One region of the Rossellomorea sp. DUT-2 genome, then DNA from elsewhere that is predicted to be linked to it. Evidence: riboswitches for the same ligand, from Rfam matches in the RefSeq annotation. Region 1 holds a riboswitch; each other region holds the start of a gene.
The links. Region 1 has a riboswitch for lysine ahead of lysA (diaminopimelate decarboxylase). Riboswitches for the same ligand answer to the same signal wherever they lie in the genome.
Positions count from the first base shown of each region.

Region 2: another riboswitch for lysine. It lies ahead of ACOSV2_RS10030 (aspartate kinase); the one in region 1 lies ahead of lysA (diaminopimelate decarboxylase).
Region 3: another riboswitch for lysine. It lies ahead of ACOSV2_RS17245 (Na+/H+ antiporter NhaC family protein); the one in region 1 lies ahead of lysA (diaminopimelate decarboxylase).

Region 1 covers NZ_JBQPEO010000003.1:669,723-680,013, reverse strand. Annotated here, with positions in the region: gene ACOSV2_RS14385 (DUF1836 domain-containing protein) at 1-675, shown strand, start outside; gene ACOSV2_RS14380 (hypothetical protein) at 758-1,018, opposite strand; gene ACOSV2_RS14375 (hypothetical protein) at 1,019-1,177, opposite strand; gene ACOSV2_RS14370 (S8 family peptidase) at 1,397-5,122, opposite strand; gene lysA (diaminopimelate decarboxylase) at 5,880-7,166, opposite strand; lysine riboswitch at 7,279-7,455, opposite strand; gene ACOSV2_RS14360 (DUF4179 domain-containing protein) at 7,576-8,976, opposite strand; gene ACOSV2_RS14355 (sigma-70 family RNA polymerase sigma factor) at 8,957-9,493, opposite strand; gene ACOSV2_RS14350 (helix-turn-helix domain-containing protein) at 9,858-10,291, opposite strand, start outside.
Region 2 covers NZ_JBQPEO010000002.1:834,366-844,656, reverse strand. Annotated here, with positions in the region: gene ACOSV2_RS10055 (glycosyltransferase family 2 protein) at 1-160, shown strand, start outside; gene ACOSV2_RS10050 (hypothetical protein) at 220-969, shown strand; gene ACOSV2_RS10045 (FTR1 family iron permease) at 996-1,979, shown strand; gene ACOSV2_RS10040 (hypothetical protein) at 2,092-3,570, shown strand; gene uvrC (excinuclease ABC subunit UvrC) at 3,567-5,336, shown strand; lysine riboswitch at 5,686-5,864, shown strand; gene ACOSV2_RS10030 (aspartate kinase) at 6,058-7,296, shown strand; gene ACOSV2_RS10025 (YslB family protein) at 7,392-7,829, opposite strand; gene ACOSV2_RS10020 (succinate dehydrogenase cytochrome b558 subunit) at 8,180-8,788, shown strand; gene sdhA (succinate dehydrogenase flavoprotein subunit) at 8,861-10,291, shown strand, end outside.
Region 3 covers NZ_JBQPEO010000004.1:395,799-406,089, forward strand. Annotated here, with positions in the region: gene ACOSV2_RS17215 (DUF72 domain-containing protein) at 584-1,426, shown strand; gene ACOSV2_RS17220 (sulfite exporter TauE/SafE family protein) at 1,448-2,272, shown strand; gene ACOSV2_RS17225 (bifunctional metallophosphatase/5'-nucleotidase) at 2,300-3,652, shown strand; gene ACOSV2_RS17230 (YunC family protein) at 3,709-4,011, shown strand; gene ACOSV2_RS17235 (HD-GYP domain-containing protein) at 4,206-5,318, shown strand; gene yunB (sporulation protein YunB) at 5,378-6,142, shown strand; lysine riboswitch at 6,222-6,404, shown strand; gene ACOSV2_RS17245 (Na+/H+ antiporter NhaC family protein) at 6,520-8,085, shown strand; gene ACOSV2_RS17250 (sodium-dependent transporter) at 8,407-9,933, shown strand; gene ACOSV2_RS17255 (methionine/alanine import family NSS transporter small subunit) at 9,935-10,042, shown strand; gene ACOSV2_RS17260 (M23 family metallopeptidase) at 10,090-10,291, opposite strand, start outside.

The DNA.
Region 1 (10,291 bases):
GCGGACCTGCTGCTATCACTGAACAGCACAAACAGCAGGTCCCCGATCAAGGTGCTTCAGGATGCGTGGATGAATCTACATAAAGAAAACGACCTCCCTCCCATCATTCAAAAAATCCTCAAACCAGCAAAAGGAGAAACCGGTTTTTCTCTCAATGAAATCGTTTCCCTCGGAAATCACATCGAATTCACCAACTTCCCCCAGAGTACTGTCCAGAACTGGGTGAAGCGGGATGTGAAAGGGTTGATCGGTTCCCCGCAGCTGGGAAAAAAATATACCATCGAACAAGCGGCCATGCTATTCATCGTCGAAGACCTCAAAGCTACCTTGGATTTCGAATCCATCCGGAAGATCTTGACCCTGGTGTTCAACAACATAGAAGACCGTACGGATGACATCGTCAATCCCACAGATCTTTACCTTGCCTATGCGACGGTCTTTGACCAGATCCATCATCAAACCCTTCCTTCCATAAAGAAGGCGGATGGTTCAGTCAACGAGCATATCGATGGATTCATCAAGGAAGAATGCAAAACCATGTTATCGACCTTTGACGGGATCAAGGAAGAGAACCTCAACATTGTCCTGAATGTCCTGATCGTATCCGTACTGACAGTTCAGGCAGGGTTTTATCAGGCAGCTACGAAGAAATATGTGAAAGATGCATTATCTTAATATTATAGAGGGACGGACCTTCATTTTTGCAAATGAAGGTCCGTCCCTCTATTGAATCAGATAAAGAGAGTTCACTCTTCAGTCAGGATTTCTGCTCTGCTTTCTTCCAGTAAATAAAAAGCACATATAGCATTCCTAACAAAAGATATGTATTGAAAAAGGAAAACATTTGCTTAATGATCCATACTTCTATCCCATTCGTGATGATGAATAGGAATGTGGTAACACTGAAGTAGATGACCACGTAACTGATGACTCCTTTTACTCCTTGTCCAACCCTTTTCTGAATCCATGTTCCAATCCAAATGGGCAGGAAGAAAATGCTTTCCAATTCTCTGTTCATTTATTGCTCCTTCTTCTTGTACAGTATCATAACTCCGTAATCAAATATGGTCATTGAAAATTTAACATCTATTATTTCAATGGTCTGATCTTCCAAGAAGTTATTCACTTTTTTATTCAAACCTGATTCTGTCATGCTTCTAAAGGTAGTTATTTTCAAAGAGACACCTCCTGTTACGAATTACATCAAAATCTATCATTATACTATACGTTTATATGCTCAAAAAGTTTCAATGACTGTCCTGAGGGATCCTCTTTTCCAATGCATTTCCGCGCGTTCCTCTAAATCGATGTAGGCTGCTTTTACATTGACTATTCCTCTCCTATTGCGACATAAAAAAAGATGCCTCCACTATATCGAGGCATCTTTCCATCTTAATTATCTCAATCCATAAGCCTTAATAATTTCTTGCGTGATCTTGTTCCCTTCATCATCCCACGTACTCGCCTTCAATGAAACAGACGTCGCGTTCTTAGGATTCTGGATGGTGGCATTGAACGTATCGCCGTCCTGGTTCAGCTTCACTTTCTTCCAGGACTTCCCTTCATTGAAGGACACTTCTAAGGTCGCGCCTTTCACATTTCCATACCCGATCGCACCTTCCACCTTGCCGACTTCCAGTTCAAGGTTTGTTGGACGGTTCGCCAGTGCATCTCCATTCACATCTGTATCCACCTTATAGTCAAGGATCAGGAATGGAAGGTCTTCCATCCAGTTCTCAGTCGCTTCTGTCCAGAAGGTCCACTCTGTATGGGTCCTGGTGGAGGTGTTCCAGCGGTTTTCGTCCCGTTTGGCGTCTGTGACGAATCGGTATTGGGTACGTTCTTGTGGTAGAATATCCCAAACATTCAGTGCCTGACCTTTCCCTACTTTCAGTAACGTATCTCCTTTGTATAACTGAGAGGTCTGGTTTTCGAAAGATACATCCCATTCAGTCCCCCCTGTATTCCCTTTACCGGCGTCAGCCCATGCGGGGACATTGATTTGAAGGGAATTCCCCTGTCTTCTAGGAGGCCAGTAACCATCTCCGAGACTTGGACGGACTACAGGTGAGAACCAGTGTTCTGTCATTTTCTCCCCGCCATCATAGGACTTCAGCGGTTGTCGGATCTGCCATCCCTCGTCGAGTACATTTGCCTGATGATACCACCCTGTATCTTCTGTCGCCGATACATATTCGGTACGTGCGCTTGGCAACGATACTTTTTGCAGGAATCCTACTGCCCGCATTGTGTGCGGACGAAGGTCATAACGGAATTCCCCTCCATCCGTCTCAACAGGTGAATTGTAGTTTGTTTCGACTTTTGCCAGTTCCTTCCCTTTTGGTGCATAGGTCAGATCTTTCGGGATGGATCCTTCATGGACATCCATTAAATCATAGAGGTATGGAGAATCGACCGTTCCTTCCACCTTCAGCTTTACGTTTCCAGAGCGAACCGCTTTTACGAGCTTGTCCCCTTCGCTTTTACTGATTCCTGCAACGGCAACAGGATTATCCGTATAGTCAGGAGTCCCCGCATATACACTGAATTCTTTGTCTTCATTGTTCACAATAATCACAAGTTCCGCTCCTGCTTCGGCAGCATTCGTAGCTTGTTGGGACACACTCACTTCTGCATTTCGATCAACTACGACCGCTTTTCCTTTTGCCTTCAATCGTTCAAAGTCAGCTGTACTCCCTTTCCCTGCATACACAGCGGACAGATTATACTTTCCATCCAATAGGGTACTACCCGCAAATGGGATATCATCCAATTCTTTTCCTTTAAAATCAATTGACAACGTCGGTTTGGTCAAACGCCAGCGGGTCAGCTGCTCAAAATACCCACTCTTCACTTCTTTAGTCTGAACAGCATATAGCTTATCAATCCACACAGGCATCAGGTATAGACTTGTCATCGGCATTTCACCGATGGTTTGGTGGTATTCCAGACGCTTATAGTTCGCTTCCGCTTTCTTTGGAACGACCACTTTGATTTCCTTTGCTTTCCGTGCATCAAGTTCGACTGTTTTCGGTCCGTCAAGTTTCACTTCCGGATTACCGACCAGTGCTACACCTGCATGATCCGTCTCTGCATCCACATCCATGAGCGACATGGCAGAATATGTGCCAGGCGGCAATCGAAGCTCGAGCGTTCCATCTACGCCCACTACTTCAGGCTCCATTTTTTCACTGAACAGTACGACATAAGCCTGTCCTTTCGATCCGTCACGATCGGTTGCATTCAATGTAAGAGGATATCTTTCCCCTTCCTTGACCATCGCCATCGTCGTACGTACAAGTTCTGATCCGTCCTTTTTGGCTGTCAGGAATCCTTGGTAGCGTGACCCTGATTCTCCAAGTGTTGAATCGAGTGTTACATTCACGTCCACCGTTCCTCCTGCCGGAACCGTAACGGTTTGATCAGAGACCGTCAGCATGCCGCTTGGTGCCTCTTCTCCCTCCGCATTTGTAAAAGTTGATTCCAGTTCAAGAGTGATTTCTTCCTCGCTATCATTTGTATAGGTCACTACCTTTTCTACTGGAGCTGCTTGATCATGAGGCCATTTAAAGAACCCGAATGAGACCGAACCTGTTGCTCTAACCTGTGAATCCAGGGCGGCAGCTACGTCCACACGTCCTGTTCCGACATGATAAGGCTGGTAACCATCAAGCTTCTTTGTCGTATTCATCAGAGCTTGTTTCAATGTTGTTCCATCCCATTCAGGGTATTTTTCTGATAAAATGGCTGCTGCACCTGCAACATGAGGAGTCGCCATTGATGTACCATTTAAACTTTTGTAATCTCCGGTCCCACTGGAGTATTGGGAACGAGCCGCCACGATTCCCACACCTGGAGCTGAAAGATCCGGTTTAAGTCCCATATCCCCATAGCGCGGACCTTTGGAAGAGAAATACGCCAGTTCATCCGCTTTATCCACTGCCCCAACCGTCAAGGCTGAATCTGCTGCACCAGGGGAACCGATTGTACCTTCCCCGCCTCTGTTACCGGCAGCAATGACGAATAAAGTTCCATTCTCATCTGTCAATCGATTCACTGCTTCTGCCATTGGATCTGTCCCATCACTCGGCATATCGCTTCCAAGACTCATGTTGACAATTTTTGCATTCTCAGAAGCCCATTCCATTCCGTCAATGATCCAGGAATCCTGTCCGAATCCCTCATCACTTAAAACTTTCCCTACCAGTAAGCGGGCATCAGGTGCGACACCTTTATGTTTACCATCACCCGCACCTGTCCCAAGAACGGTAGAAGCAACATGGGTACCGTGACCGTTTACGTCCTTCACTTCTTCACCAGGTACGAAGCTTACAGCATCATCAATCTGCCCTGCTATATCCGGATGCTCCGAGTCGATTCCAGTATCAAGTACGGCAACCTTCACTCCCTCTCCTGTATACCCCTGCTCCCAAGCGGAATCCGCTTCAATTTGCGGCACACTTTGATCAAGGGCTGCTTCTACACGACCATCCAGCCAGATTTTATCGACGCCATATTCAAATTGGGGTACTTTTTCCGATTCAATATTTTCGCTTTGAACAGTGACGTCTTTCCAGAATGTTGCTGCCTGCTTCTTCTCTGCAGAAAGGGCCGCTCCATTAATACTTTCCAAGTCTCTCACTTTCTTGGATCCTTTTGGAGCAGGAACAGCTGGGAAAGTCTTAGCCTTGGTTTCTTTGTATTCTACGATGACAGGTACAGACGCTTGATTCTTGTCATCATACCCATACTCTATCAATTTCGTAATATTGAATAAGTCTTCATCCATTTTTCCTGCGGCCATATAAGGCATGACGGAGTTCGGGAATACGAATGTTTCGTCTTTGATGGTCATGACCCGGACACCTTCGCCATTCTTGTCAGCAGGCTCCACATTGATGATTTGTTTGCCATTTTGAAGGGTCGACACCTTTACCACATCACCAGTGATGAGGGTGATGGAATGTTCCCCTTCGATGGCTTCATTCTTATCAACATTAGACTCCTCGAGTTCCTTCCCCTTGGAAGAGATACCGAGTGCATCTACCTGGAACATCGAACCTGAAATCATCGTCGCAGCAATCGATCCAACCAGAAGTGGCTTCACGTTAAGTTTTTTCATGAACATTCTCCTATTCTATTCATTTCGTCAGTTGATTGATTCATATGAGTAGACTCTTGCTGAGGGAAAAATAAAGAAGGTATGTAGTCCTATAAAATGCAGATAAAGAAATAGACTACTAGGTTCAGATTCTGTCCGTGATCACCTACCTTTTACAAAGTCGCCTGCCTCTCCCTGGATGCAAACTTGTTTCTCTAGGAGTAATTTTGTATGTCTGTGGCTAATTAAATTGTAAGTCTCAGTACAGTCATTTCTCAATAGGGGTTATTTTCAGGGAATAGAGAACTATTCTCAAAGTGACCATTGATTTCCATTCAACTTATTTATGAAAAATGATATAAGAAGGTGCTGAGCCATTCTGACAATGTAACAAGCTAAGGGAGCATTTGAAGGGCATCATTCCATCGTATACGTTCGGTCTGTAAAAGTTTCAGCTCCATATTCGGTAAGCGATGAGTACAGTCCAATTAGCATATCTCAACCTGCCTAAAGTCCCGTGAAATGATATTGAAAAGGGTCGTATCCTGTTCCATTTTTGTAGTCAGAATAATAGAGGGAAAAAACATTTTGAGAGTTGGGTTCGGAATAGCGTTTATAAATAGATGAAAAAGAAGGCTGCATCTCATTAGACGCAAGCCTTCCCAATGTACGAAACCTTTACTTATCGACTGAAATCCTCTTTCACCTGCACAGGATTGTTTGAGTAATTTCTGTTATTTTCAATTTTATTTCAATCCGAAAGGAAAGCCCTCCCTATTTACCGGTCATTTCGAACTAAATCTGCATACGATTCACGTTCAATTACGACCCGTGATTCCCCATCTTTTACAAACACAACGGCCGGGCGGGGAATACGGTTATAGTTACTCGCCATGGAATACCCGTAAGCCCCTGTACTAAAGACAGCAAGGATATCACCGTAATTCGTCGGCGGCAGCATCAAATCCCAGATGAGCATGTCACCTGATTCGCAGCACTTGCCGGCGATGCTCACAAGCTCCGTGCATTCTTCTTGCGGACGGTTGGCCAGGACCGCATGGTATTTGGCCTGATACAAAGCGGGACGGATATTATCCGTCATCCCCCCGTCAATGGCTACATATGTGCGCACATCAGGAATGATTTTCTTTGAACCAACTTTATACAACGTAGTCCCCGCTTCTGCTACCATGCTTCTGCCCGGCTCCACCCATACTTCAGGGAGAGGATATTCATTCTCTGCAAAATAGGTCTTCACACTATCGGTAATAGATTTCACATAAGTTGGAATCGGCAAGGGCTGGTCTTCTTCCGTGTACCGGACACCAAATCCACCACCGATATTCAGCACCGGCATCGTTGCGCCTAAATCAATCCGGATCCGCTGCATGAAATCAGCCAATACCTGGATCGCCTGATCAAAGCCTTCCCGTTCAAAGATTTGGGATCCGATATGGGAATGGAGGCCGAGCAATGAGAAGTAAGGCTTTCTGATTGCAAGCTGAATCGCAGTGGCCGCCTGTCCATTGGAAATGCTGAATCCAAATTTCGAATCCTCCTGTCCCGTCGTGATGTACTCATGGGTATGGGCTTCCACGCCCGGTGTGACCCTGATCAGGATCTGAACCTCTTGCTCCCGCTCTTTTGCCAGGTCATGCAGCAGTTCAAGTTCGAGGAAACTATCGACGACAAAGCATCCAATTTCAGCTTCAAGAGCCATTAGCAGCTCCTCTTCGGACTTGTTGTTCCCGTGAAAATGGATGCGTGCTGCAGGGAAGCCTGCCTCCAATGCCGTATACAATTCCCCGCCTGAGACAACATCCAGGGATAGGTTTTCTTGTTCCGCCAGGCGCACCATTTCTTTACAAAGAAACGCTTTACTCGCATAAGCCACCTGGTACTGCAATCCGCTTTCTTTAAATGCATCCCGGAACAATTTCGCATTTCCGCGGATCATTCCTTCATCGTATACCATTAAAGGCGTCCCATAGGTTTCGACCAACTCACCCGTACTCATGCCACCGATTTCAAGATCCCCATTTACATTCACATCAACTGTACTCATATCCTAAACTCCTTTAGACTCTCTAAAAAACACAAAAAACCGTATGAAGCAGATGCTCATACGGTTTTTCATCAAAGTTCACGGAAACAAGATGAAGACAATGTATTAACATCTCTTCAATAGTGCTCCACAACTTTTGCATTGTGACAGTCCAACATTTCTTCAATGCTGGCCCAACAAAAAATAGAATTGGCTATTTTCTGCTTCGGCGATCTGCCTTTCCCAACTTATCTCAGAATCCATTATTCTCAAAGAAGGTACTCATCATCCTCGCGCCTCTATTATCAGAGAGTGACGTATTATTTTGTTTGAATTACTATACCATTCTCTTGAAAAGTTTGTCAATTGGTTTTTGAGAGAGAAATAGGCAAAATCCCCGGAAGATAGCCCGGGGATTTCGTGGATCATTTTATTTCAGATTGATTTCGAACGGTTTCATTTTGAGCGGCTCATCATTTCTGCTCAATGTCTCGAATGGAACAATTAGAGAGTAGTCCTCAAGGTTGGCATCCTGAGACAATGTAAAAGTGGATTGAAAACGGAGAGTACCCTTATCCACTGTTTTCGTTTTATCACTTCTGATCATATGATTCAACATCTCATTATAATCCAGTTCATTCTTGGCATTTCTTTTTATATCTTGTGATGGGATCACCTGAACGAATTGAGCGAAATTCTCTAAAATATCATGTTTGAATTGTTCTTCTTTAATGGCATCGATGGTGAAGTCCACTGTCACCTTCCCTTTTTCGTTTTGGATATCTTGTACCATTACCTGATAACCAAAACGTGAACTCTTCATCTGGAATGGAGGTGAATCCTTTAGTGTGATGATGCCGTCTTCATCTACTAGCTCCATATCAGCTTGGACCTTCAGCGAATGTGCCTTATCACTGAGTTTACTAGTGAACAGCTCCCTGACAGTCTTTTGATAATCACCGTCAACTTCTTTGATATTTAGTGTCTCTGCACTGGACTTTGATAACCGGTTCCCTAAGTCATCAAACACGACCAGATTTACCGTATCCTTCTCAGACTCCACCGAATATGTATACTCCAGTGTAGTGGTAGCTTTTCCTTTAGTGATGGATGTCACTTGCAGCTCAAATTTACCATCCTGCGAATCTGTCCTTATATCTGTATGGATCGTTTCAGATGGAATCCTCTCAACCGGTACATCAAAGGTCCAGGTACCGTTCACATCTGCCATATGGGTAAACGTTAACGGAAGGGTGAAGTTTTCCGGCGGTTCTTTCCCATCCCGATAAAATTCGATCGAGCCTATGAACTCATCCCCGTCTTTTTTAAGACCCGAACTTCCCGATCCCCATTGTTTCTGATCCTTCCCGTCGAAGAGGTGGTAGCTATAGCCACTCACCGGACGATTTCCTTCGTCCATATGTTCGATGGAAAGGTCATCACCCTTCGCCTTGAAGGTTACTCCGATAACGTTCCCGTCATAATATGTGCTTGTGATTGTCACATCGACGCCGCTTGAGGTGGCAGCCTGATTAACTTCCGTCACTTTATCGCTGAAATAGAGTTCTTTTCCGACATCAGAACCGACTTTTTCATAAATGCCACCCAGTACAGGCAACTTAGCCAGTGCATTGTTCACAGGTGAGAATAGGAAGCCCGATACGAGTACCATGGAGGCAGCAGCTGTGATAAAGGCGGCACTTATCTTGGCCGTTTTTTTCCGGACCTTTTGTTTTCTGCCTTCTTGGATCCCTATTGAAATCGCCTCAAAAACCTCTTCCTTTGGTACCTCGATACTGTTCATTTCTTCCTCAAACCATTTTTTGTCCATACTGATTCACTCCTTCCAACAGCTTTCTCAATTCCAATTTCGCACGGTGAAGATACGTCTTAACCGTCCCTTCAGGCGTATCCATTGTTTCTGAAATCATCTTGATTGACTGACCCTGAAAGTAAAATAAGATAATGACTGTTTGATAGTGCTGATTCAAGGATGCCATGGCCGTGATTAAATCGATCCGCCCCTCTACATCCGTTTCATCTGTAGTGAGGGCATTGGCGAGAAAATCATCCCCCGTCAGAACAAGCCTGCTTTGCTTTTTCAGATAACTGTATGCCGTATGTATCAGGATCTTGATCAGCCAGGTACTGAAGTACTCCGGATTCTTCAACCGGGATATCGACGTAAATGCCTTGCAAACCGTCTCCTGCATAACGTCCAAGGCATCTTCTTTATTTCTCACATACAGGAATGCAGTCCGGTACAGCTTCTCGCTTTCTGAGTGGATCAGCCTTTCAAATGCTTGTTCATTCCCTTTGATTGCTTTTTTCACGAGTTTCACATCCATTGATTAACCTCCTGTCATTCATTAGAGTCGGGTGGGGTGGGAAAAGTTTCAAGGGATTTTAATGGGGTGTCTTGCTATGTAGAGTAAGGTTGGTTACCATTTATTTCAAAAAGACGCATAAACTATGAGAAACGACGCAATTACTTTGAAATCGACGCAATAAATTTGATCATGACGCAATTCATCCCGAAAACGACGCAATCATGGACGATTTCGACGCAATTAAGTTGAATGGATGGGGTCAGCCGCCTCCAAGATTGAATGAAAAGAATCCAATAGCCAAAGAAAGTTTGAAAAAAACCTTTTTTATCTTCCATCGTAAGGTTTTTCACTTAAAAAAGAAGCTTATCCCTCTCGATAAGCTTCAATCTGCCCGTCCCGTATAAATCATCACAAAGTGGAGGACCGCTTCAATTGATTCCCTATTAATGTAACTATGGCCTTTATCCGCATGGAATTTGATCGAGTCATACTGACCGAGCTCGAATACGTCATCCTGCACCTTCACACGTACTTTTCCTTCCATAACAGTGACAAATTCAATCACCCCGGGCTGGTGGGCGTCGGCACGGTACTCACTGTCCGGTTTCAGGAAGGCCCTGTGAGTTTCCAATGAGCTGTAGCCAGAGGAAGTAAACATCGGCTCCAGGGTCAAGGACTCATTGGCACTGATCACTTTACTCCCTTCATTTTTCCGGGAGATCTGGACTTCTTGTTTTTCCACGAGAAGGGCCGAGATGGGGATCGCGAGTCCATTCGCGATTTTCCATATGATCGTCAAAGATGGATTCGCCTCTC
Region 2 (10,291 bases), on a different contig from region 1:
ATATAGAGTTCGGACGAAGGGACAATCCTTCATCAAGTTCAAAGCTTATATGTTTAATGTACTTCCGGCGATCGCGAAAGAAATGAAACGGCCTGTTGAAAAAGTGGATATAGAATATAATGTTCACAAAATTTCTGAAACATCGTTTGAAAGCCTTTAAAATCGTATTGACAAGTATAATGATAATCATTATCATTGAAAATACAGGAGGATTTCCATATGAAAAAAAGCCTTTTTTTTAGTCTAACATTGATATTTATTCTCAATTACATATTTATCCCGTCACAGGCGTCTGCTTATTCTTATGGGGATCCAGGAGAAGAGAAAATCGCTGAAGCGTATAAAGAGCTCGAAAGCAGCTTAGAGAATGATGACTGGGATAATGCAAAGAAAATATATGATTCGTATGAAAAGGATTTTGAACTATATTTTTCAAAGGTGCAGCCCGACATTAAGAAAGCTTTCGAGGAAAAAGACAAGGATCTTTTATTAGAAAGCTGGAGAGCCGCATTGATGCTGAATATCGAAAGAAGACTGCATTTTGCTCAAGATCAATTCGACGATTATGGTCAGGCGAAACTTCTTCTTGCCAAAGCAAGAGGGACTTTTAATGTATTGGAACCATTTGTTGTTGAAGAAAAAAGCCAGGAAGAGGCAGATAAGATTTATGCTTCATTCGATACTGCCCTAAATTCTTTGGGAAATCCCGGGTTGTTCGGGATTGGAAGCAAAGATAATGATCCTGATGCTTTCGATAAAGAAGTAGAGTCGATCATCAAAGAACTTCGACCGTTATTTCCGATTCCTTCTGAAAAAGCCGATGAAAGTCATTTAAACGAAGAGAATCTTGGGTTTTTAGATGGAATGGGAGAAGGGGGAAGCTCAAGCTTCTGGCTCTATTTCTCACTAGCACTGATTTTGATTCTTATTGTACTTATTACGATCAATAAACGTAAAAATAAACAGTAATCCAAGGCAACAAAGGGGGAAACAAAGTGGATTTCCAAGCATTTTTGATTACACTGAGAGAGTCTTTAGAAGCCATTCTGATTGTTGGGTTGATTCTTTCTTATCTTACAAGATTAAAAGCAGACAAATATAAGAAATGGGTTTATGTAGGAGTCTTGCTTGCACTTGTATCCAGCTTTTTAGTCGCTTTACTGTTCCAAGTCGTCCTGACAGGGTTCTCGAGTTTTGGAGCTGAAGTTTACTTGAAGGTGGGCATCATGTTTGCATCCGTTTTCCTGCTGACTCATATGGTTGGCTGGATGAGAAAACAGTCCAAAGGGATCAATACGGAAATGGAGAAGAAGATCAATGCGGCCTTAACGGCAGGCAGCGTATCAGCGATGATCATTCACTCATACTTGATCGTCCTTCGTGAAGGTGTCGAAACCGTATTTTTCTTCGCTGCCATCAGTGGAGGAGACGTAACGAAAGTATTCACAAGCTACGGAGCCCTCAGTGGATTATTACTTGCCATGGTTCTTGGATATGCGTTCTTCTCAGGTGCCATGAAATTCAAGTTGAAAACGTTCTTTAATGTGACAGGTTTGCTGATCATGTTCATCGCAGCCGGGTTACTTGTTCAAGGAGTAGGGATTCTTCAGGATCTTGGGATCATGGGCTCTTTATATACAACAGCAGAAGGGAAACCCGCGGAAGTATATAATCTTGTGGAAATTATGCCTGAGCACTTTCAAGATGAACTTCACTATGAGAGAGACACAGGAAATGAGGTTCTGATCAGCGGTCAAGTTGGTCTGTTCATGGCGGCAATGTTCGGCTATAGCCACAATCCAACGATTGAACAGGTGCTTGCCTATTGGTTCTACTTCGGATTCGTATTCTTATGGATATACTTAATCCGAACGGATAAACTTATTAACCCTTTTAATCGAAAGTCCGTGCCTGCGGGGATGGAACAACAGAAAAAGACAATCAAAAAATCGGATGATGTAAAATCAATAAATGCTTAAATCCCCCTGAACCAACTCATGATTGGAAACCTTTCTTATAAAGCCTTACAATAGGCTAAGAAGGTTTTCAAACTGAGTTGGTTTTTATTTGGAGAGAAACAGGAGAAAAACAATGATTGATAAACATTTAAACAAATGGATGATAAGTATATTGGTTGTTTTCAGCCTGTACTTTATATACAGACTTATATTGCTTCCGCCCTATGCATCAAGCTGGGACGAAGTCGATTATGCTCTGGGCGTGATTGAATTTGATTTATTGAAGATGCAGCCTCATTTTCCAGGGTACCCTTTTTTTATTTTCGGGGGAATGATGGTTCGCATCTTTATTGATGACCCGGTTCTATCCCTTCAGATTTTCAATACGATTTTGCTGGTTAGCTCGATTCTTCCTGTTTATTGGCTATTTGGCCAGTACCTTAAGAGAAAGAAAGCCATCATTGCGACGCTTTTCCTTTTTTCCCTTTCTTATCCGAGTGTGATGACCGTTCAAGCTATGAGTGAAGGTGCTGCCATCCCGGTATTATGGTGGTACTTATGGAGTCTGCACCGGGCTGTCATACGGAAGACGAAGGATGCGGCTGTCCTTCCCATTCTCCTATTTGCCATCTTGATGGGTATACGATTATCCTATATCGGTTTTGGTGCGGGGATCCTCTACTATTGGTTTGTGTTTTGGAAGGAGAGTGGCAATGGTTCAGAAAAAGTGAAAGCCATCGCTTTTCATCTGACTCTTCTCATACTTTCACAAGGGGTGTGGCTATCGGCACTGGCTGCCAATGCGGGGAGCCTTCAGACCCTGCTACAGATTGCCTTTGGTTTTACCGACGGACACTTTACGGAATGGGGAGGAACGGTAGAGTCCGATACAGGATTATTTGAAAGGTTATGGAATTATATATTTATGAATATAGGCTGGAACGGATTATTTACACAATCACTTTCTATTATGGTCATCACGGCGCTTCTATTTATATTAAGTGTAAAAATGTCTGGAAAGTGGACTAAACCTGGTACAGGCACTATATTGCTCCTGATTGCATTTGGCTCCTATTTTATCTGGGGGTTAATTGCACAAAATATTGAAAAACCGAGACATATTCTGCCTCTGGCCATAATAGCAGGATTTTTCTTGTTAATAGGATGGATGGAAAAACTCAATGCAATGAAAATCATCACTCTGAGTCTTTGGTTTATTTTGCATATAGGAACGAGTGTGGGCGTATTGAACGATTATCACTCTTCTGCACCCGCCGTCTACAAAACAGGGTCATACTTCACAGAGCAAAATGAGAAAAGTCCGATTGTGGTATACACATGGGAAGAAACTAGAGTATACTCCTATCTGGATGCATCTTACTCACATAAGCGTGTGTTAACCTATTCTCAATTCCTTCAGGACATTCAGCATACGAATAAAGAGATCTACCTGACCGGAGCAGTGGTTAAAGGATTCAAACAACAGGGTATTGAAAACCTTGATGAAAAAATAGAAAAAGTCCAAGTATTCCATTCACAGGAGCTATTCGATCCTGTTTATTCAACCATCACCGTCTATAAATGGGCAGACAAGAAGGGAGAGAGACGATGAACCCTACCATTACGAATAAATTAGCTCTATTACCGGATCAGCCGGGATGTTATTTGATGAAAGACAGACAGGGTACGATTATTTATGTGGGGAAAGCAAAAGTTCTGAAGAATCGTGTACGCTCTTATTTCACCGGCTCTCATGATGCCAAGACTCAACGGCTGGTAGGTGAAATTGAGGACTTCGAATACATCATGACCTCATCCGATCTGGAAGCCCTTGTCCTTGAAATGAACCTGATCAAAAAATATGACCCTAAATACAATGTCATGTTAAAGGATGATAAAAGCTATCCGTTTATCAAGTTAACGAACGAGAGACACCCGAGGCTTATTACGACCCGCAAAGTCCAAAGGGGGAAAGGCCGGTACTTTGGTCCGTATCCTAACGTAGGAGCTGCAAATGAAACGAAAAAGCTCCTGGATCGACTGTATCCGTTACGAAAATGCACCACCCTTCCTGATCGGGCCTGTCTTTACTACCATATGGGTCAATGTCTGGCTCCTTGTATCAAAGAAGTAAGCAAAGATACATATAGACAAATGACTGACGAAATTTCCAGGTTCCTGAATGGCGGATACAAAGAGATCAAGAATCAATTAACGGTGAAAATGAATGAAGCAGCAGAGAATCTGGAATTTGAGAGAGCGAAGGAATTTCGTGATCAAATCCTTCACATTGAAGCGACAATGGAAAAGCAAAAGATGACCATGACCGATTTCACTGATCGGGATGTGTTCGGATATTCCGTTGATAAAGGCTGGATGTGTGTACAGGTATTCTTTGTACGTCAAGGTAAGCTCATTGAACGGGATGTGTCACTCTTCCCACTCTACAATGAACCCGAGGACGAATTTCTGACTTTCTTAGGTCAGTTTTATTCGAAATCCAATCATTTTAAGCCAAAGGAACTTTTTTTACCTGAGGAGATTGATGAAGAATTGGCGGCTAAGCTGATAGAGGTGAAAATCACCAAGCCTAGACGGGGAAAGAAGAAAGAATTGGTCAAGCTTGCGGAAAAGAATGCGAAACAGGCACTTGAAGAAAAGTTCGCCCTGATTGAAAGAGATGAAGAGCGGACGATTAAGGCGATCGAACGTCTAGGGGAGCATATGGGCATTTATACTCCCTTCCGTATCGAAGCATTTGATAACTCGAATATCCAAGGTTCGGATCCTGTGTCTGCGATGATCGTATTCCTTGACGGAAAGCCTGCGAAGAATGAGTATCGAAAGTATAAGATTAAAACCGTGAAAGGCCCTGATGATTATGAATCCATGAGGGAGGTCGTTCGCAGACGGTATACGAGAGTTCTAAAAGATGGTCTTCCTTTACCGGATCTCATCATTATCGATGGAGGAAAAGGGCAGATTGAAGCGGCGAGGGATGTCATTGAGAATGAGTTAGGGTTGGATATCCCGCTTGGCGGCCTTGCGAAAGACGATAAGCATCAGACGTCGGAACTGCTGTATGGGAATCCATTGCAAATCATCCCTCTGGGAAAGAGAAGCCAGGAATTCTACTTGCTGCAGCGGATCCAGGATGAAGTCCACCGATTTGCCATCACCTTCCACAGACAGCTCAGAGGAAAAAGCGCCTTCCAGTCCACCCTTGACGATATTGACGGCATCGGACCAAAACGAAAGAAACAGCTTCTTAAACACTTTGGCTCCATGAAGAAAATGAAAGAAGCCAGTGTGGAGGAATTTGTCGAAATAGGAATTCCTGAAGCTGTTGCAAAGGAATTGGTGCAGAAATTAAAATAGGGAATGTTAGAAATCAATGGAATGCTATTGAATAAGTTATTATTAGGTACGTGATGTTTATTGTTTGGTGTAGAAGTAATCCTTGAATTAGCAGAGTTGATTGGAGCGGAAGGTGCTCGACTCCTGCGGGAAACGCGTGGAAGTTGAGACCCCACAGGGCTTTAGCCCGAGGAGGCTCAACCCACGCCACGCGGAAAGCGAGCACCTGCAGCGGAAATCAACCACCGCATGCTCATTCAAAACAGCTCACGAATGAATAATAAAATGAAATATTGTTTCAATTAGACATTGAATCAATATTTCCCCTGTGCTATAATTAACGAAAATTTATAACATTATCACTTTTTAAAGTGGTGATAGAGGTGCGAACTTCAAAAGTACAGGTAAAGAGGAGTATGAGCTCTGTTGAGATGCCTGGAAAGGGGAGATTCGCCGAAGTGGTTTTGGTCTCATGCTGATTCCGCTGGTTCTACGTTTAAGAAATGTAGGATTGTCAAGATGATTCAATCTTGGAGAGCTATCTCACAATGCCCATGAACCTATTTAGTATGTTCTGCTGTATGTTCATTAAGCAATGAGATATTATTCTCATTGCTTTTTTTATTATCCAGCGCAGGTGATGAACCTGTTCCATGAACGTTTTAGGATGATTGTGATTGTACTCTTCACCATCAAAAAATGAGTCTTAACGAAGCACTCGATTGAGAAAGAGGGAGAAGCTGTGAGTATTATTGTTCAAAAATTCGGTGGGACTTCAGTAGGTTCTGTGGAAAGAATTCAAAATGTTGCGTCAAGAATCGCAGAAGAAAAAGAAAGAGGAAATGATGTTGTGGTCGTCGTATCCGCCATGGGGAAAACGACGGATACACTCGTTGGATTGGCAAGGGAAATTACATCGCAGCCAAGTAAGAGAGAAATGGATATGCTTCTTTCTACAGGAGAGCAGGTCACCATTTCGCTTCTCACGATGGCCCTGATTCAATCCGGACATGATGCCATCTCTTTCACAGGCTGGCAGGCAGGGATCGAGACGGAATCCGTTCACAGTAATGCAAGGATCACCAATATTCATACTGAAAAGATGATGAGTCACCTTCAATCGGGAAGAGTGGTGATCGTAGCAGGATTCCAAGGGATGACTGAAGCGGGGGAAATTACAACTCTCGGTCGTGGCGGATCGGATACAACCGCCGTTGCGATCGCGGCTGCCTTGAAAGCAGAACGCTGTGATATTTATACAGATGTAGACGGGGTATACACAACGGACCCGCGTTATATTAATGGAGCACGAAAGTTACCGTCCATTTCCTATGATGAAATGTTGGAACTGGCTAATTTAGGGGCCGGAGTCCTGCATCCACGGGCAGTGGAATTTGCCAAGAATTATCAAATTCCGTTAGAGGTCAGATCCAGTATTGAAAAAGTTGAAGGAACGTATATTGAGGAGGAAGCAAGCATGGAACAAAACCTGATCGTGAGAGGCGTAGCCTTTGAAGGGGAAATCACCCGTGTAACTGTATTTGGACTAGGAAACGCATTAACGGGACTATCTTCAGTGTTTACGACCTTAGCCAAAAATCACCTGAATGTAGATATTATCATTCAAAGCCAGACCGATCAGAATACGACCAATTTATCATTCTCTATTAAAGAACAAGACTTGGAGGAAACCCTTGCTGTTCTGGAACGGAACAAAGAGCCATTGGGCTTTACCCATGTTGAGCATGAAAGTGAGCTTGCAAAAGTATCAATCGTCGGCTCCGGTATGATCTCCAATCCAGGGGTGGCGGCGGAAATGTTCGAAGTGCTGGCTCAAAACGACATCGTGGTGAAAATGGTCAGCACGTCTGAAATCAAAGTATCGGCAGTCGTAGACGAGAAAAATATGCAAAAAGCAGCAGGCGTCCTACATACTGCCTTTAACCTGGACGCGGTGAAGATGGAAGAAATCACGTTATAATACTAAAGTAGCAATGAAAGGGACAAGTGAAAAAGGGTTGCCCCATCGATTGGGGCAACCCTTTATTAAAGTATTAGTTATAGGTTGTGCAGGGACTATTCTACTTTATCTTTCTCGTCCCATCTTACAATCACTTTCACTGACTGACTTCGTTTATGTAGTTCGTCGGCAGCTTCTGCCACACACTTCTTTTGTAACTGTACTTGTTCGGCTAGAAAGCCCGTTTCCAGTTTGAATGTTACATCCGACTTTAAGGCAAGGCGTCGTTCTAACACCGGTCCGCTTATTTCATAGGTCATCTCATTCTTTTTTTGTTCCAGCAGTGTAAGAGTTCCCCAGCCGGCTTCAGCGAAGAACGATATCAGTTCCTCTGATGACTGAAGGGGGAATTTCCGAGAGAGCTGTTTTCCACCCCAGTATAATATATCGGGAGTATGCTTTCCTAAAATTTCTGGAATCAATATGTCACGTAACATTTCATATCCGAAGATTGGAACGGACGGTTGTTGTACTTCTTCTTTTTTCTGTTCCAAGTAAATCCCCTCTTTCTATAAAACTATTATATACATGAAAAGGGGATTTATCATCCCATACCTTGAAAAATGACCTTGGGATATTTTGGTGATATAACTTTTATTTAAAATTTATTTGAATTTTCGAACATTTAACGGGACGATACCTCATCTTTTCTGTTATCAATAAATTGAAAATATTTTTGCGGTATTGTCGAAATTATGTATACGTTTTCTTGACGCTTCCACTCCTTGGGAGTAAAATGAACATGTCACATTATTGTTACAATATAAAATATGTATCGTCGTCTAGTCATTCTAAAAATGCATTAGAAAACGAATTCATATTTTATCATTAAGGGGGGTAAATCATGGCTGGAAATCGAGAATTTAATTATCGCAGGCTTCATTCATTGCTAGGTGTTATTCCAGTTGGATTATTTTTAACACAACATTTAGTCGTGAACCATTTTGCCACTGGCGGGGAAGAATCATTTAACCAGGCGGCACACTTCATGGAAAGTTTACCTTTCCGTTATATCCTTGAAATTTTTATCATCTTCCTTCCATTGTATTTCCATGCAATCTACGGAATTTACATTGCATTCACTTCTAAGAACAATGCAAGTAAGTTTGGCTATTTCCGTAACTGGATGTTTTTACTTCAACGTGTGTCTGGAGTAATCACATTTATTTTTGTTACTTGGCATGTATGGGAAACAAGAGTAGCAGCGGCATTTGGGGCTGAAGTGAACTTTCAAATGATGGAAAACATCTTATCTAATCCATTTATGCTAGGGTTTTATGTGCTGGGTGTTCTTTCAACAATCTTCCACTTTGCGAATGGTTTATGGTCATTCTGCGTGAGCTGGGGAATTACAGTTTCACCTCGTTCTCAATTAATTGCTACATATGTTACGATCGGAATCTTTGTAGCGTTATCGGTTGTCGGTATGCGTGCAATTTTTGCCTTCGTATAAGAAGAAATAGATACGAGTCTAATAGATTAAATAAGTGCTCTCGAAGTATGGTAGGAAAAGGAGTGAGTCACGATGAGTAAAGGCAAAATCATCGTTGTCGGTGGCGGTTTAGCCGGCCTGATGGCCACAATTAAAGCAGCAGAAAAAGGAACGCAAGTAGATTTATTCTCACTGGTACCCGTTAAGCGTTCTCACTCTGTATGTGCACAAGGTGGTATTAACGGCGCCGTTAATACCAAGGGAGAAGGAGACTCTCCTTGGGAACATTTTGATGATACAGTATATGGTGGGGATTTCTTAGCGAACCAACCACCCGTTAAAGCAATGACTGAAGCGGCACCGGGGATTATTCATTTACTGGATCGTATGGGAGTCATGTTCAATCGTACACCGGAAGGATTACTGGATTTCCGTCGTTTCGGTGGAACGCAGCATCATAGAACAGCTTTCGCTGGTGCTACGACTGGTCAACAATTATTGTATGCGTTGGACGAGCAGGTTCGACGTCATGAAGTAGCAGGGCTTGTGAATAAGTTCGAAGGTTGGGAATTCCTTGGCGTCGTGGTCGATGACGAAGGAGTGGCAAGAGGAATCGTTGCTCAAAATCTTCAAACGATGGAAATTAAATCGTTCGCAGCTGATGCAGTGATCATGGCAACTGGAGGACCCGGGATTATCTTCGGTAAATCCACCAACTCTGTTATCAATACAGGTTCAGCCGCATCGATCGTCTATCAACAAGGTGCTTACTATTCAAATGGTGAGTTCATTCAAATTCACCCGACAGCCATTCCAGGAGACGATAAGCTTCGCCTCATGAGTGAATCGGCCCGTGGTGAAGGCGGACGAGTATGGACATATAAAGATGGAAAGCCGTGGTACTTCCTTGAAGAGAAGTATCCTGCATACGGAAACCTTGTACCCCGTGATATCGCAACACGTGAAATCTTTGATGTGTGCGTAAACCAAAAGCTTGGTATTAACGGTGAAAACATGGTTTACCTGGATCTATCTCATAAAGATTCAAAAGAGCTTGATATTAAGCTTGGCGGAATCATCGAAATCTATGAGAAGTTCATGGGTGATGACCCGCGTAAAGTACCAATGAAAATCTTCCCTGCGGTTCACTATTCAATGGGTGGACTATGGGTGGATTATGATCAAATGACCAATATCCCTGGTTTATTCGCTGCTGGTGAGTGTGATTATTCTCAGCACGGAGGAAACCGCTTAGGAGCGAACTCATTACTATCCGCAATATATGGTGGTATGGTTGCAGGTCCTAATGCTATTAAATATATCTCAGGGCTTGAGAAAACAGTTGAATCCGTCCCTTCTTCTCTATTCGATCGTTATGTGAAACAGGAAGAAGAAAAATGGAACAACATCATGTCCATGAATGGTACTGAGAATGCTTATGTCATTCATAAAGAACTTGGTGAGTGGATGACGGATAACGTAACCGTTGTACGTCATAACGATAAGCTGAAACAGACAGATGAA
Region 3 (10,291 bases), on a different contig from region 1:
ACCCGCAGGAGTCAAGTGCCTTCCGCTACAATCCACTCTGTGCTTCTATATTCTGACTTCCTATTAACTTATAGACAAACAGAAAGGAGCACAAAACCTCATTAGGATAATTCGAAAATCAGATATTAGTGAATGGCTACCGATATTACCCACCAAGGATTTAGCTTGTCCTCATATAAATTAGTAATGACAAAAAATAAGAGACCAATCAATACCTCTTGTAAATGAAAAAAAGTATTTTTTTGAATGTTTTTTGTCACCTTTTGGCTCTGCCACGAAATACTTCTATAGATGGTGAGGGGAACTGCGTAGACTCCTGCGGAAGAACGGGCGTGCCGAGACCCCGTTCGGCTAAGCTGAGGAGGCTCGGCCGAACGCTAGCTGCAAGCGGAGCGGTTCCCCTCACCATCATGCACACACTATTTGGCAGTGCCCGTAGATTAAATGTATGTAACAAACTCTGAGAAAAGAGCCTTCATAATTAACTAAATCCCGCTATTCTTCCCCAATCAATCCAAACATAAGAATTTCCATTTTCCTTATGATAAAATGGACATGTTCATAATAAAGCAGGTGAATGAAGATGATATACATAGGAGTAACAGGTTGGGGAGATCATGAGACCCTTTATGAAAATGTTTCCCCGAGGGACAAACTAAAAGAATACGGTGCACATTTTCCGATTGTCGAGGTGGACACAACTTTCTATGCGGTCCAGCCTCTTCGAAATGCTGAAAAATGGGTAAAGGAAACACCGGAAGACTTTAAGTTTATTGTAAAGGCTTATCAGGGAATCACGGGACATCAACGGGGAGAGATTCCTTTTGAGACAAAGGAAGAGATGTTCAATGCCTTTAAGGAATCCCTTGCTCCGTACGTAGATGCAGGTAAATTAGCGATGGTTCTGCTTCAATTTCCTCCTTGGTACGATTGTAAAAAGGAGCATGTTGACTATATCCGGTACTGCCGGGAGCAGCTAAAGGGATTCCCACTATCGTTGGAGTTTCGGAACCAAAGCTGGTTCAAACCGGAGTTCCGGGATAAGACGTTAACGTTTATGAAAAAGGAAGGATGGATCCATAGCATTTGCGATGAACCGCAAGCGGGGGAAGGATCTGTACCACGGGTGTTGGAAACCACTCATAAAGATGCCACGCTCATTCGCTTTCACGGCAGAAATCTGTACGGCTGGAATAAACCGAATGGGGAAGACTGGCGGGAGGTTCGTTATTTATATCGCTATAATCGAGCAGAGCTTGAGGAGTGGATTCCGCATATTCATCAGTTGCACGAAACCTCTGAAGATCTCTATATACTATTCAATAATAATTCTGGTGGAGATGCCGCTGACAATGCGAAAGAGCTCATTGAATTATTAGGCCTTGAATATGGTGGACTTGCACCAAAGCAACTGGATTTATTTTAGCTGACAGGAGATGAAAGACAGATGGAATGGATCGTTCTTCTATCAATCGGACTACTAGCAGGAGCGATAGGATCCCTCGTAGGACTGGGCGGAGGAGTCATCATTGTTCCTGCCCTTATCTATTTCGGTACATATACAAGCTTGATAGAGGGAATGAATCCTCAGACAGCTGTAGGAACATCATTGGTCATTATGATTTTCACAGGGTTATCATCCACCTTGGCTTATTTAAAGCATAAGACCGTTGATTATAAAAGCGGCTTGATCTTCTTTGCCGGCAGTGGGCCGGGTTCAATACTTGGAGCATGGGTAAACAAGGGATTGAACATGGAAAGCTTTAATTTATATTTTGGTATTTTTATGATTCTGATTGCCATTGTACTCATGGTAAGAAACAAGTTGAAGCCTATTGAGAAATTCAAGGATGCCTCTTTTCAACGGGAATTTACCGATCCGGGCGGAAACACCTTCCGATATGGATATCCTCCTGTATTAGGAGCGGCTATTGCCTTTGTAGTTGGATTTACATCTGGTTTATTTGGCATCGGCGGTGGATCATTAATGGTACCTGCAATGATCTTGATTTTTCTTTTTCCACCTCATGTAGCCGTCGCCACATCCATGTTCATGATTTTTCTATCGGCCTTGGTCAGCTCAGGAACGCATGTCATGTTTGGCAATGTCAAGTGGTTGTATGCACTGGCACTCATTCCAGGCGCCTGGATAGGGGCGAAGTTTGGGGCCTATTTGAATACGAAGCTTGAATCAAAAGTCTTAGTGAGTGTTTTACGGATTATATTGATTTTAATTGGAATTCGATTGATTTACCAGGGTATTACAGGATAACATACCTCCAATAGGAGTGAGCAAATAGTGAGAGAAACCATTCATATTTATCATACAAACGACCTTCACAGTCATTTTGAACATTGGTCAAGGATTCGGGATTTTTTGAAGATGAGAAAACAATGGCATCTGGACGAAGGGGAGCCTGTTTATCTATTTGATATCGGAGATCATGTAGACCGCTGGCATCCATTAAGTGAAGCGACTTTAGGAAAAGGAAATGTCGATTTTCTAAATGAAGTCGGCTTTGATGCAGTAACGATTGGGAACAATGAAGGAATTACACTGGACTATGAAGATTTAAACAGCCTCTATGAAAATGCAGATTTTCACGTGATTGTAGGCAATCTATTAGACCGGTCGTCGCAGCTGCCAAGCTGGGTCAAAACCCATCATATTTATCAAACGACTTGTGGCATGAAGATTGGTGTCATCGGATTGACAGCTTATTTCAAACCTTTTTATAAAGCCCTGGGCTGGAATATTACATCTCCGGTGGAGGAGCTTGAGAAATTGGTTCAAGAGCTTCACCCACAGGTGGATATGGTGATTCTTCTTTCCCATCTGGGGATTCGGGATGATGAGCTGATTGCAGAGCGATTTCCCGAAGTTGACGTTATCCTTGGAGCTCATACCCATCATGTTTTGCATCAAGGAAAACAAATTAAGGGAACCATGCTGGGCGCAGCAGGAAAATATGGTCATTATGTCGGTCATATGATGATTGAGGTTGACACTGCCAATAAAAAGATTGTCGGCAAAAAAGCGCAACTTTATGAACAGCAGGAGCTTCCCTTTGTCGAAAAGGAAGAGCAGGAAAATCTCGAGTGGTATCAAGAAGGAGAGGATTTGTTAGGGGAGGAAGTAACCGAGCTTGCCAAACCGCTGCCAGTGGATTGGTTTAATCCTTCAACACTTCCGAATGTGTTATGTGATGCTCTTGCTGAATGGTGCGAGGCTGATTGTGCCTTCCTCAATTCAGGCTTACTCATTGATGGACTGAAGGAGGGGGCAGTGACGAAACAGGATCTGCACCGGATTTTGCCTCATCCCATCAATCCATGTCTCATCGAGATGAAGGGGGCAGAGCTGAAGGAAATCATTAAACAAACATTTAATGAGGAATGGCCGCATCTTCAAGTAAAGGGATTAGGGTTCAGAGGCAAGGTGATGGGCCGGTTTGTATATACGAATATTCAATTCAAAGGCCATGAAATCTTAATCGATCACAACCCGATTGATCCACAGAAGATATACAGGCTTGCCTTACCTGATATGTTCACGTTTGGCCACTTCTTTCCAGACCTTCAAAGGCTCGGGAAAAAATACTTTATGCCTGAGTTTTTACGGGATATCCTCCAGTGGAAATTAAAGCAGTAAATGTATCACCGTTTCCATCCTCACGTCATACATATGAGGGAAAGGAGCGATGACACATGATGAATGTATCTCCGATTACCATTCAGGGACATACCTTTTTAGCGATTTCTGTTGAACTGCCCAAGACCAATCTCCTCGTTGTGACGAGTGATATAGGATATATAATGTGTGGAGCACTGGACGTAGCGTTACTAAATGAGAAATTGAAAGACAGAGGAATCGTTGCAGGAAGAGCCGTCGGTGTAAAAACAATCGACCAGCTCCTGGATGCCCCTCTGGAATCCATCACCTATGAGGCAGAAAATCGCGGCATCACACCGGGCATGACCGGCCGGGATGCATTGTTGAAAATGATATAAGTGTTAAAAAAACCAGCTGCTTTTTTGAAAGCGCTGGTTTTTTTATTGGGTGAATATCAACACCTGCTTTATATTCTTTCATGAATAATTAACAATATATCTGGAAATACACCTTGCAAGAACGTTTTTATCCTTTATAATGGAGATACTAGGAAATTTTGTCGAAAAATGAAAGAATTACATAGGAGAATTCTATGAGGCTTATATCAACTAGGGCTTTGAAACCGGGCATGGTTCTAGCTACAACCGTATATAATATGAGAGGTCAAGCTTTAATTCATGATAACGTTCCGATTACAGAACGCATGATTTTCAGATTGCAGGAGCTTAGTATTCAGTATGTCTATATTGAAGACTCCCTTTCGAAGGGAATCCAAGTAAAGGGAACCGTTTCGAGTAAGGTAAGACAGCAAGCTGTAAACAATATTGAGATGGCCTTTCATCAACTAAGCGCATCGAAAGCGCCACCTGGTGTGCTCATGATTGAAGATAGTGCCAAGCAATTGAAGCAGGTGATTGATGTAGTCTTGTCTGAAGTAAAGGCGAATCATGATCTCCTAACCATTTTGACGGATGTTTTCACATATGACTCCTATATTTTTCACCATTCATTTAATGTGACTTTGTATACGTTATCCATAGGTCTGGAACTTAAACTGTCTACTAAACAGCTCGAGCAGTTAGGCGTGGGGGCAATTTTACATGATATCGGTAAGATGCTTGTGCCGGAGGAAATTCTGCTGAAACCAGGGAAGCTGACAGAAGACGAATTTGGTGAAATCAAGAAGCATTCAGAACACGGTTTTGAGATTTTGCGACAGCTTCATTCTGTGTCCCTGATCATTGCTCACTGTGCGTACCAGCACCATGAGAGGCTTGATGGATCTGGTTATCCACGAGGGATCAAAGGTGAGGATATCCACCCCTTTGCAAAAATCATAGCGGTGGCCGATGTATTCGATGCTATGACGTCAAATCGTGTATATCGGAAAGCCATGCTTCCACATCAAGCGCTGGAGGTATTATATGCAGGAAGCGGTACTCTGTTTGATGCAAATGTGATTGAAGCCTTCAGGTCTTCTGTGGCCATGTATCCGAATGGGATGGTTGTCGAGCTGAATGATGGCCGAAAAGGAATTGTGACCGATCAAAATAAAGGTGTAACGGATCGACCGGTGATTCGGATCATCGAAGAAGATGGACAGGAAATACAAACGCCTTATGCCATGGATTTAAGTACGGAATTAGATAAGGTGATTACCGGATTTGATCCGGATTATGAACCCCAATCTCTTAAAATTAAATAATTTTTTTGCGTTAAACCCCTCTTACTTTGCATACAAATAGCTTGTAAGGGGGGATTTTTTTGTCAAAGTTTAAAACATACAAACCCCGAAGAGGAGGGCCGCTGCCTTTTCGTTATGTGATGATCATCACGATTCTATTCTTTATGATTTCGACTGGATTCGGATTGTGGATCATTAACAAAGGTTTGAAACCGACACTGCTTGCGTATGCTGAAACTCAAACCAGTAGGATCGGTACGTTGGTTATCAATAAAGCGATAAACAAAAAAATTGCCGATGTTCTTGATATTTCGGATATAACCGAAGAAGTAAAGAATACAGAAGGCGACATTGTTTCATTTAAATATAATACTCAAACCATCAACCGGGTTCAGGCAGAAATCACCAACTTAGTTCAACAAAACCTGCAAGAAGCAGAAGAGGGAAATTTAGAAAACCTTGAATTTATTACCGAAGTGGAAATTGATGAAGGAAAGTCTAAAGCAGCGAAAGGGATCACTTACTCGGTGCCTCTAGGTCAAGCGACCAACAACGTGTTACTCGGTAACCTTGGTCCAAAAGTGCCGATTCGCTTCCATTCGATCGGAGATGTCCGTTCTGATATTAAAACTACGGTAGAGCAATTCGGAATTAATAATGCCGTTGTGAAAGTGTTTGTGGAGCTTGAAGTCAATGTCCAGATCATCATTCCATTTGCAACGAAAACCGAAACCATCAAGCAGGATATCCTTGTTGCCATGGGTACCGTTCACTTGGATGTACCGCAGTTTTATAACAATGGTGGAGGAGAATCCAGTCCTTCCATTGAAATTCCCACAAATTAGTCAAGAAAAAAAGTTGTCAAAAGAATGATAGTTTGTTATATTAATAAAGAAAATTTTATAACACACCACATCATCAGTCCGATGGGGTAGAGGCGCAGAGTTCAAGAGTAAGCTGTTTGAGAATGACAACTGTGAGAACAGATGAAAGGGAACTTTTGCCGAAGTAAATATACATGTCGAATGTGTATTTGCTGGGGTTATCTTGAAGAAGGATAACACTGTCATTATAGGGGAATCTCTATAATGGGGAGCTACAGATCGTGATGGAGCACTTAAATTACTTACTAAGGTAATGATAGCTTCTCTATCGTTGCCTTTTTTTATTATCCTCTATCATGCTACGATGGTTCCCCCCTATCAAATAGGAGGAGGACATTATGGAAAACACGATTTACTCACTATTACCACCCCTTTTAGCCATTCTTATGGTTATACTTACGAGACGGGTTCTACTTTCACTGGGAGTAGGAATCGTTGCGTCTGCCTTTCTGTTAGCAGATTTCTCAATTACGAAAACATTAAGCTTTATGTGGGACGCCTTTAAAGGCATCTTTGTCGCAGATGGAGCACTCAACACCTGGAATGTCTATATTATTTTCTTCTTACTCATTCTTGGTGTCATCACAGCATTTGTGAATATTTCCGGCGGTAGCCGCGCATTCGGTGAATGGGCGATGAAACGTGTGAAAACGAGAAAAGGGGCGCAGCTTCTTGCAGCCGTTTTAGGTATCATAATTTTTATTGATGACTATTTTAACGCCCTTGCCGTTGGACAGGTTTCGAGACCCATTACGGATCGTCACAAAATTTCACGTGCGAAACTGGCCTATATCATCGACTCGACATCGGCACCCATTTGTGTCGTTTCTCCAATCTCAAGTTGGGGAGCGTACATCATCGGTATTATCGGTTCGATTCTGGCTACACACAGTATCACAGAGTACACAGCATTTTCGGCCTTCGTTCAAATGATTCCGATGAACCTTTATGTCTGGGCAGCTGTCCTGCTTGTCATCATGGTTGCTGCTAAAGGCCTGGACTTTGGAAAGATGAAAGAGCATGAAGTCAGAGCCCTTGAAACGGGAGCCCTTTATGATCCTGAAAAAGAGATTCCAGGCGAATTGAAGAATGATCTGCCTGTCAGCTCGAAAGGATCAGTAGGTGATCTTGTCTGGCCAATTGTAGCTCTTGTTATCGGTACGATTGGAATGATGCTCTGGACAGGATATCAAGCAGTAGGATCGTTTGACATCCTGCCGATTTTTGAAAATACAGATGTAACGAAATCATTATTATATGGTGGGTTATTCGGTCTCCTTGTTGCACTGATTTTCTTCCTTCGTCAAGTCAGCTTGAAAGGAATCGAAGGGAAAGCCGTTGGAACAGCAGTAGTGGAAGGGATCAAATCCATGCTGCCAGCCGTTTACATCCTTATCTTCGCCTGGACGATCGTCACATTGATCGATCAATTGCAAACGGGTACGTACCTTGCGGGTCTGGTTGAACAATCAAGCTTACCGATGCAGGCACTTCCTGTCATCTTGTTCTTAGTTGCCGGAATCATGGCATTCTCGACGGGAACCTCATGGGGGTCTTTCGGAATCTTACTTCCGATCGCCGGTGAAATTGCTGCAGCGACAGATGTAAGCATCTTACTTCCTGCGATGGCAGCTGTTTTAGCTGGATCCGTATTGGGAGATCACTGTTCTCCAATTTCGGATACAACCATCCTTTCCTCTACAGGAGCAGGAAGCAACCATATCGATCACGTTCTTACACAGCTTCCATATGCATTAATCGGAGCGGTTGCTGCATCGATTGGATACCTTGTATTAGGATTCACTGGAAGTACGCTGTTCGGTCTCGGTGTTGTGATCATATTAATCGTCGCATTCGCTTTTCTGTTTGGTGAAAAAGCAAAACCCGCTGTTTCAGAACAATAATTAAATGAAAAACCAGGAGCTTATCGGCTTCTGGTTTTTTAGTATGTATTCGTATTGATGTCAGGGTATCTACTAAAACACGTGGTGGTATCCCAAAACCCAACTCAACCTTTCCGATCATCAATTCTTCATGGTTCGACAAAATTCTTATAGTGAAATAGTACCTGTCCCGATTAGAAAAAATCTCTCTATATGCTTCAAAATAGCTTTGACAATTGCCTTGGAACTAGCTATACTGACTGTAGATTATAAATAATCTGAAAATATAAAAATTTCGAATACCTTAATATGGTAGTTGAAAAGAACTAGGGGGGAACCAACATGGAGAAACGTGCCCAGTTTGGAACACGAGCAGGATTTATTCTAGCTGCTGTTGGATCAGCAATCGGTTTGGGAAACATTTGGCGTTTTCCAGCAGTAGCGTATGAAAATGGTGGAGGAGCATTCTTTATTCCGTATTTATTCGCTCTTCTTACAGCAGGTATTCCATTATTAGTGCTTGAATTTACGTTAGGTCATAAGTACCGTGGGTCGGCACCACTATCTTATTTCCGTCTGAATAGGAAATCAGAGTGGCTTGGCTGGTGGCAAGTATTAATCGCATTTGTCATTTCTACCTATTATGCCGTCATTATCGCATGGGCGATGTCGTACAGTGTGTTTTCTTTCAATTTAGGTTGGGGGAAGGATACAGAGTCATTCTTATTCAATGACTATTTGAAGCTGACGGTTGATCCCGGTCAGACAGGCAGTATCGTTCCTGGAGTATTCATTCCGCTTGTATTGGTATGGGTGATTACATTAGGGATTCTTTTCAAAGGTGTAAAGAAGGGAATCGAAGTAGCGAATAAGATCTTTATTCCGGCACTAGTTATTTTATTCTTAATAATTGTTGTTCGCGCTTTAACATTACCTGGAGCATTGGATGGTTTAGATGCTTTCTTCAAACCGGATTTCAGCAAAATAGCTGACCCTGGTGTTTGGGTAGCGGCTTACGGACAAATTTTCTTCAGCTTATCCATCGCATTCGCGATTATGATTACGTATTCCAGTTACCTTCCTAAGAAATCGGATATTACAAATAACGCATTCATCACGGGTTTCAGTAACTCAGGGTTCGAATTGCTGGCAGGTATTGGAGTATTTGCTGCTTTAGGCTTCATGGCTCAATCTCAAGGTGTAGGGGTTCAGGAAGTAGTAAGCGGGGGAGTTGGATTGGCGTTTGTGGTATTCCCGCAAATCATTAACGAATTCCCGGCTCTTAACGGTTTATTCGGGTTCTTGTTCTTTGCTTCCCTAGTGTTAGCGGGGCTGTCCTCACTTATCTCGATTACAGAGACTTATGTAGCAGGGGTTTCTGAAAAGTTCGGAATTTCCCGTACCAAAGCTGTTCTATTCGGTGGAGGTCTTTCTGCGATCATCTCGATCTTATTTGCCACTCAGGGCGGATTACTCTTCCTGGATGCAGCAGATTACTTTATCAACCAGTTTGGCGTAGCATTCGCCGGATTAGTTGAAGTGGTGGTGATTGCCTGGTTCCTGCGCAAGTTAGGTGCTTTCCAATCTCACGCTAATGGAATTTCCGATATTCAGCTTGGTGCCTGGTGGAAAATATGCTTAGGCGTCATCACACCAATCGTTCTTGGATGGATGATGTTCGGATTATTCAAAATGAATTTATTAAGAGAATTTGAAACTGAAACTGGAAACTATGGAGGTTACTCAGATGCCTTCATCCTTTACAGCGGATGGTTTGTTGCAGGATTCGCAATTCTTGCAGGTGTTGCCTTCTCATTCAAACGCTGGCATGCGAAAACAGAAGCTGAAAGCTATAAGGAGGTTGGCTAACATGACTGGTAGTGCAATTGCAATGATGATTGTAGGAATGGTCATCATCTGGGGTGGATTAGCAGCTAGTATCATTAACGCTGTTTCCAAATCCAAAAAACAGGTGTAAAGAGAAAAAAGATAAAGCAGACGATGGGTTAACCATTGTCTGCTTTTTTAACGTTTTTTGCTTTTGATTCTCTCCTGACGTTCCCACATGCGTAAGTGAGGGTAAGGATCAAATGACCATTCCGTCAAACCATTATCCTTGTACATTCCGTAGTGCAGATGAGGAGGGAATTTCCCTGATGTCCCAGGGGGGCCGTATCCGGAGCTCCCAACACCGCCAATAACCATTCCCGGTTCCACCACTTGACCT